Regions from separate parts of the Rhizobium sp. AG207R genome, predicted to be linked through region 1. Evidence: riboswitches for the same ligand, from Rfam matches in the RefSeq annotation. Region 1 holds a riboswitch; the other holds the start of a gene.
The links. Region 1 has a riboswitch for cobalamin ahead of JJQ51_RS24130 (DUF1636 family protein). Riboswitches for the same ligand answer to the same signal wherever they lie in the genome.
Positions count from the first base shown of each region.

Region 2: it holds a riboswitch for cobalamin, as region 1 does, so the genes downstream of both, JJQ51_RS05745 (aromatic ring-hydroxylating oxygenase subunit alpha) here and JJQ51_RS24130 (DUF1636 family protein) in region 1, are expected to answer to the same signal.

Region 1 covers NZ_JAEPVT010000010.1:274,321-277,727, forward strand. The annotation lists gene JJQ51_RS24120 (ABC transporter substrate-binding protein) at 1-363, opposite strand, end outside; gene JJQ51_RS24125 (ABC transporter ATP-binding protein) at 384-1,163, opposite strand; gene JJQ51_RS24130 (DUF1636 family protein) at 1,174-1,587, opposite strand; cobalamin riboswitch at 1,696-1,912, opposite strand; gene JJQ51_RS24135 (FAD/NAD(P)-binding protein) at 2,105-3,407, opposite strand, start outside.
Region 2 covers NZ_JAEPVT010000002.1:358,154-361,560, forward strand. The annotation lists gene JJQ51_RS05745 (aromatic ring-hydroxylating oxygenase subunit alpha) at 1-1,162, opposite strand, end outside; cobalamin riboswitch at 1,259-1,462, opposite strand; gene JJQ51_RS05750 (DUF6656 family protein) at 1,811-2,428, shown strand; gene JJQ51_RS05755 (L-threonylcarbamoyladenylate synthase) at 2,488-3,407, shown strand, end outside.

The DNA of each region.
Region 1 (3,407 bases):
GCCGCCGACCTTCATGCCATAGTTCCAGCCGGCAAAGAAGAAATCCGCATTGGCGCCGAGCAGCACCTCTTTGCTCGGATATTTCGGCGACAGCTCCGGCAGTTCCCTCACGCCGTCACGCAGCTTCTCATCCAGCGTCTTCCAGCCGGAAATGCCGGTATAGCCGACCATGCGGTCCTGTAGCTTCAGCGCCAACATCATCTCGGTCAGGTTGACGTCGTTGGAAACGGCCCGCTCCGGCGCTTTGTCGAAGGTCACATCGCGATTGCAGCTGCGCACGGTGACAGGCTCGGCGAGCGTCGTGCCCGCAAACAGGCTTCCGATAAGCAAGGCCGCGGCAGACAGGGACATGCGAGAAAACATGAATAACTCCAATGATCGTATTATCGAAGGGAAAAGGAAAAGCGCTGCGGGCCGCCGTCGGTGTGATGCAGCCGCGTACCAACCCTGAAAGCGTTCGAGACATGCTCCACAGTCAGGACTTCGGCAGGTTCGCCGTGGCCCATAAGCCGCCCGCAATCCATGACGGCGATCTGCGTCGCAAAATCAGCAGCGAGATTGATATCGTGCAGCGTCGTGATGATCGTCGGGCCGAGTCTCTTGAGTAGCTCAAGAATCTCGAGCTGATGGCGGATGTCGAGGTGATTGGTCGGCTCGTCGAGGATGATGAGTTCCGGCTCCTGTGCCAAGGCGCGGGCGATCAGCGTCCGTTGCTTCTCACCACCCGACAGCGACGCGAATTGCCGCTGTGCCAAAGACTCCAGTTCCAGACGGGCAAGCGCCTTGGTCGTGACCTCATGGTCGCGATCGCTCCAGCGTGCCATGCCCTTGCGGTGCGGGATGCGGCCCATCAACACCACGTCCCGCACGCTGAAGGGAAAATCACCTGGCGTCTCCTGCGGCACGACGGCGATGCGCTGCGCCGCCTCCCGCGGACCTATGGACCAAAGATCGATGCCGTCGAGACGCACCGAACCTCGCTGCGGCTTGAGGCCGCGATAGAGGCAGCGCAGCAAGGTCGACTTGCCGGCTCCATTCGGACCGATGATCGCAAGCCGGGCGCCGGCCTCGACTGATAGCGTGATGCCACTGATGATCGGCATTCCCTTCTGGGGACCCCAGCTGATGCCGTCTGCTTCCAGTCGTGCGCTTCGTTCGGACATGACCCGGCTCCTATTGCAATACGACCAGCTGGCGTTCGGCTGATACGATGGCGGCGGGAATGCGCGCGAGGGTCTTGCCTGCCAGCGCTCTCGGGCGTTCGCTTTCGCGGGTCAGCCCATCGGGGCGATCCCGATAAAGCTTCGCGAAGGAGACGAGCGCACCGATATCGCTCGCATCCTCGATGTCACCGAAGAGGTACGTCGACTTTGGCGTGGCCTGGAAAGCGACCGTGCACGGCCGTTCGCAGCCCGCCATACAGACGCTGCCCTCCAGGCTGAAATCATCTGCGAGTGCGGCGTCAGCCTGGGAGATCGCCATCTGCAGATGTTTCAGGAGTTCGAGGCCCGGCCGGCACGGTTTGCCGACATGACGGCAGTTGGTGCACACGGTGATCCGGTGCGTCGCCTCTTTTGTATTATCCATGAGATGCCTCCCGGAGATTTCGCCGGAGGCACAGTCAAGATGGGGCCAGCGGACGCAGCGGCGCCCTCGCCCAGCCACTGATTTTCCATCGGAACACCCCGTCCGTTGCGGTTGATATCGTCGATGGCAGGTCTCCTGGCTCGCGGGTCACAACTCGTTCGCGCCTTCCCGGCTTGACGCCAGTGGCATATTGCGAACGCGCTCTCCGCTTACAGTTGCGGGGGCAGCCACGGTCTTGGCCCCTGATGGGTAATCCGCACCGTGTTCCCTTTTCAGCCGCCATCCGGATCGATCCGAAAGCAGCACCATCGGCGGTATTCATGTCATAGAAAGCGGATGCGGGCAACGGGGATGTCATATGCGCTTTCATTTGTCCTGGAGCTTCGGCCTGAGTAGGCAATCGTTACGTTATTACATAACAAATGACAAGCCATTATCTCCGCTCGAGGCCGCAACTGCGATATGCATATGCGGCAGCACTCAATCGCGATCCAGAATGAAAGAAACCGCAGGGCTGTCAGACCGCCTTGCACTGAGGATGAAAACGCTCCGCGACGCTCTCTGCCGCCGCATAGGCCTGCGTCACGATCTCAGGCACCAGATCGATGTCGGGGAGACTTCCAAGTCCCAGGGGACCAATCGCAAAAAGCCCGTCTGTCGTACGCCCGTTGACCTCAAGCGAGCCTGTCGCGTCCACGGCGAGACCGAGGCCAAGCTCGTCCGGCACCGCGAGACCGGCATCGATGAGGCTACGCAGCAAGGGTGCATTCAAATCCGGCGCCTGGCACCGACAATCGATTACGTCGTCGGCATAGAGCTGCTCGGTCTCCTGCCGGCCAGCCGGCTTCAAAACCAGCCCGGTCGGCGTGCGGCGGATAAAATGACCGCGCCGCAGCAGCGTATTGCCCTCGGCAAGCTCCTGATTGAGGCGTACATGCAGCGCCTCGGGAAGCCGATTGCGATGGCTGTCATAAAGCGCCCGCAAATGGCGGTTGAACTGCTGCTTCTGCCCGGCTGGCAGAGATCGCCAAAGCGAGCGCGCATGCTTGCGCAAGCCGTTCATGACGGATTGCCAGCTCTGGCCGTTCGCCTCCGCCTCGACGCAAGCCTTGCGGACGAAGCGGACGATCTCGCTGAGTTTGCCGGGCATCTCGTCGGCAGGGAAAACCGGATCGGCATTGTTGCGCGTGTGGCTCTGCGGCAGAAAGCCTCGCCGCGAAACGATGGTGATCTGTCCCGTATAGCCGTTCTCACGCATCTGCAGCAGCCGATCGACGACGCGCAGGCCGCTTCCGAGCAGGATCGTATGCGGTCGCGACACGAGACGGCGCGCCCGCACCGTCGTCGGCACGGTCACGAGATCGCTGGCCTGGAATTCGTGATCGCTAATGCCATAGCCTGTCGCCAGCACCACCATGTCGAAAGGCGCATTGGCGGCGCCATCGCTTTCCACTACGAAACGGCCGCCCCGAACACGCCGAAGCCCGAAGACCGTCTCGCTGCTGACCTGCACCGCCACATCCCGCCGTGACGAGAAGGCTTCCGAAAAGCGCTGATAGACGTAGTCGCTGAAAATGCTCTTCGGTACGAAGATCTGCAAAAAACCGGGTATGGCGGCGGGGACGGCGCTGCGGAAAGGCGCATTACCGCAAAGCCATTGATTGAAGTCGTCGGGATCTCCCGCGGAAACGGAAAGATCGCGAACACGGCTGTTGAGAATTTCACTGCTATGTCCGGAGGCGAGCGCCTGTCCTCCGCTGACGGTGGAATTAGGATCGAAAAGCTGCAGATGGAAGGGAAAGCGAACCGTCTTCATCAGG
Region 2 (3,407 bases), on a different contig from region 1:
CTCCCCCTTCATGGACCTCCGAATAGGGACCGGGCTCATAGGCCGGCGAGCGGATGCCGAAGGCGTTTTCCTCGACGATGCGGCGGTCCTGATCGTTGGTTTCGGTCCAGACGTGGGTCAGCTCTTCCAGATTGTAGTCGACACCTTCGACGGCATCCTTATGGACGAGCCACTTCGTGGTGACGGCGGTTTCCTCGGCGCTGATCGGCAGGACACGGAAGGAAATCGCGTGGTCGCCGAGCATGTGGTTCCACGTCGTCGGGTAGTGGAACAGCAGCATGGTGCCGATGCCGTTGATCGTCACGTCAGATGAAAGCGGCCGCCTGACGGCATTCTGGCCGGACATGGTGTAGCTCTCGGCCCCTTCGATCAGCGGCATGCGGGCGGCGCGGAACTGTCCATCCGGCGAGATCTTGAACTCGCTCGGCAGGCCGGCAGCTTCGCAGCGCTGCCAGTGTTCAGCGATAACGGGGTCGTTCATCGCGCCCTGCACGCCGGTGACGGTCGGAGCCTCCGGGAAGGTGCGGCAAAGTTCCGGGTGATTGGCCGCGCAATGGTAGCATTCGCGGTTGTTTTCCCAGACGAGCTTCCAATTGCCCTTTTCGATAATGGTGCTCTGGAAGGCGACCTTGGCTTCGCTGATGCGGTGCGGCGCCATGTAGGGCTCGATCGTCGCGCGAACCGGGGCAAAATCGGGAGCGTTCTGCGCGAGGCAGATGAAGATGTAGCCGCCGACGCTTTCGCAGTGAACCGGCTTCAGCGAATACTGGCTCTTGTCGAAATCCTCCGCCATCTGGCGGGCAAAGAGCAGCGAGCCGTCAAGTTCGTAGGTCCACTGGTGATAGGGGCAGACGAGCTTTGCCGAGGAGCCGCGCTCCGTCGTGCAGACGCGTGAGCCGCGATGGCGACAGCTATTGTGGAAGGCGCGGATGACCTGATCGCGGCCGCGGACGATGACGACGGGATAATCGCCGATCTGGACGGTGAAGTAATTGCCCGCACGCGGCACTTCGCAATCATGGCCGATGAAGAGCCAATCGCGATAGTAGATCGTCTCCATGTCGAGCATGAAGTAATCCGGATCGGTGTAGAAGGGTTGCTCCAGACTGAAACCCGTCCGGTGGTTCTTCAGTTGCCGCAGAACTTTGCTGCCGATGTCCATTTGCCTATCCTTAGCAGTACCAGGAGGCGGGCAAAGGACATGCACGGCCGATTGGGAGCGGCCAAAAGCAATGTCCCGACCACCCGCCGCGGTCAGTAAACCTATGTGCCCAAGGCTGGTTTCCGGGCTCTGGAGCGGCCCTGTTTCCAGAGCCCCATGGCACCTTCCCAGGTCGATCGACCCAGTGGCTTTATCCGCCATGCCTCACTCCACCACCGTTGCGGGGGCAGCGCCGGATTTTGACCGGCTTCCCAATTCTCCGTCTCCCTAGCGGACGGCACCTTGAGATTGATGGCATCATAGCTCCCGGCTCCGCCAGCCGCTGCGCTGCAATGCGACATCGGCTCCGAAATTGACGACAGGCGAAACGGGACGCCGGGACGGTTGCGTGCCGTGAGAATATTGACTGGCAATTCAATCGCTTGGGCGCTTGCATTGGAGATGCTGCGAGCATCGCATGTGCGTTCGACCAATGACGCTTTATCCTGATTGCGACAGGTCCGCAAACGGCCGATAATCGGAAGACTAGTTGCGCGGCGGAGAGCGCCGCAGAGCCGCCATCGGGGGCCTTCGGTCCAGCGCGCGATCAAGCTCGGCTCAAGCTCCATAGTCCATCATGTCGCGAAGAGTTTTATAGCGAGATCCGGCATGGCCAAACTCAGATATTTCGACGCTGGGAAGCCCGCCGAGCCCGAACCGGCGCCACCGGTATCGACGACGGGCTACAGCGAATTCCTGCGCACCGGCCGCATCAACCGCAACAGGCCACATTGGCTGGCGGAAGAGCGGGAATATCTTACCCATGAGCAGGTGGCTGTGCGCACGGCACAGAAGCTCAGGGATGCCGGCGAAAAGACCCATGACCGGCTCAACAGCTTCCACAAGTCCATTCGCTTTCCGAAGCTCATCTTTCACCACACGCTGAAGGACACGCCGCATCTCGGCTATTGTCACGTCACCGCGGCGCGGACGCAGTTCGCGCATTATGAGGACGTGAACTGGGCTTTCTATATCGCCAATTTCTTTGCCCGCATCGGCCAGGAAGAGAATTTCTTCGAGGACATCAGCCTCAAATATTCGCGGATGTATTTCGCCGTCGCCATCCATCCGGACAGGCAAGCGGAAGACAAGAAGCTGACGATCAATCGCGACGTCAGAGGCAACGGCGTGCTGTTCCATACCCACGATCCGCAGATCGCCATCCGCAATGTTCTTCTCCTCGGCGCGCGCAACGAGCAGCTTCGCGACATTATTCGCCAGCTTTGACGATTGATCCGAAAACTCGAAGAGCATAAGAAACGGCCTGAACTGCAAGCAGGCAGGCCATGGCACGACACATAGACATTCTCGAACATCCGCAAACGGCGATCGAAGTCGCGACAGCGACTCTCGCAGAGGGTCTGCCGATCGGGCTGCCGACGGAGACGGTCTATGGTCTTGCCGCCGATGCCACCAATCCCGCCGCGATTACCCGGATCTACGAGACGAAGGGTCGTCCGCGTTTCAATCCGCTGATCTGCCATATGAGCGATCTCGCCATGGCCGAACGCTATGCGGTCTTCGATCCTATCTCCCGTAAATTGGCGGAAGCTTTCTGGCCCGGCCCGCTGACGCTGGTGCTACCGCTCAAACCCGACAGCGGCATCCATCCGCTGGCGACTGCCGGGCTCGACACGGTCGGCATCCGCGTGCCGCAAGGCTTTGCCGGCGATCTGATCCGCGCCTTCGACAGACCGCTTGCTGCGCCGAGCGCCAATACTTCGGGCAAGATCAGCGCCACAAGCGCCGATCATGTCGATGACGACCTTGGGGAGCGGATCACGCTCATCCTCGATGCCGGGGCCTCGGTCGTCGGCGTGGAGTCGACCATCGTCAAGGTCGAAGATGAAGAGATGCGCCTGCTGCGGCCCGGCGGGCTGGCGGCCAGCGAGATCGAGCGGGTGGCCGGCAAGGCGCTGAAGCGCAAGAAGAAAGCCTCGGCTGCCATCGAGGCTCCGGGGATGATGGCTTCGCATTATGCACCGGGCGCAGCCGTGCGCCTCGACGCGACTGAGGTTTCCGCGAACGAAGCGCTGATCCGCTTTGGGACACCAGATATTCCCGGCAGCGAAAAGGCCATTGCCGTGCTGGACCTGAGCGTCAGCGGCGATCTCGCCGAAGCCGCAGCAAACCTCTTTGACTTCATGAAGCGCGCCGATGCTACGGGTGCTGCGACCATTGCCTTTTCGCATATTCCCGACGAGGG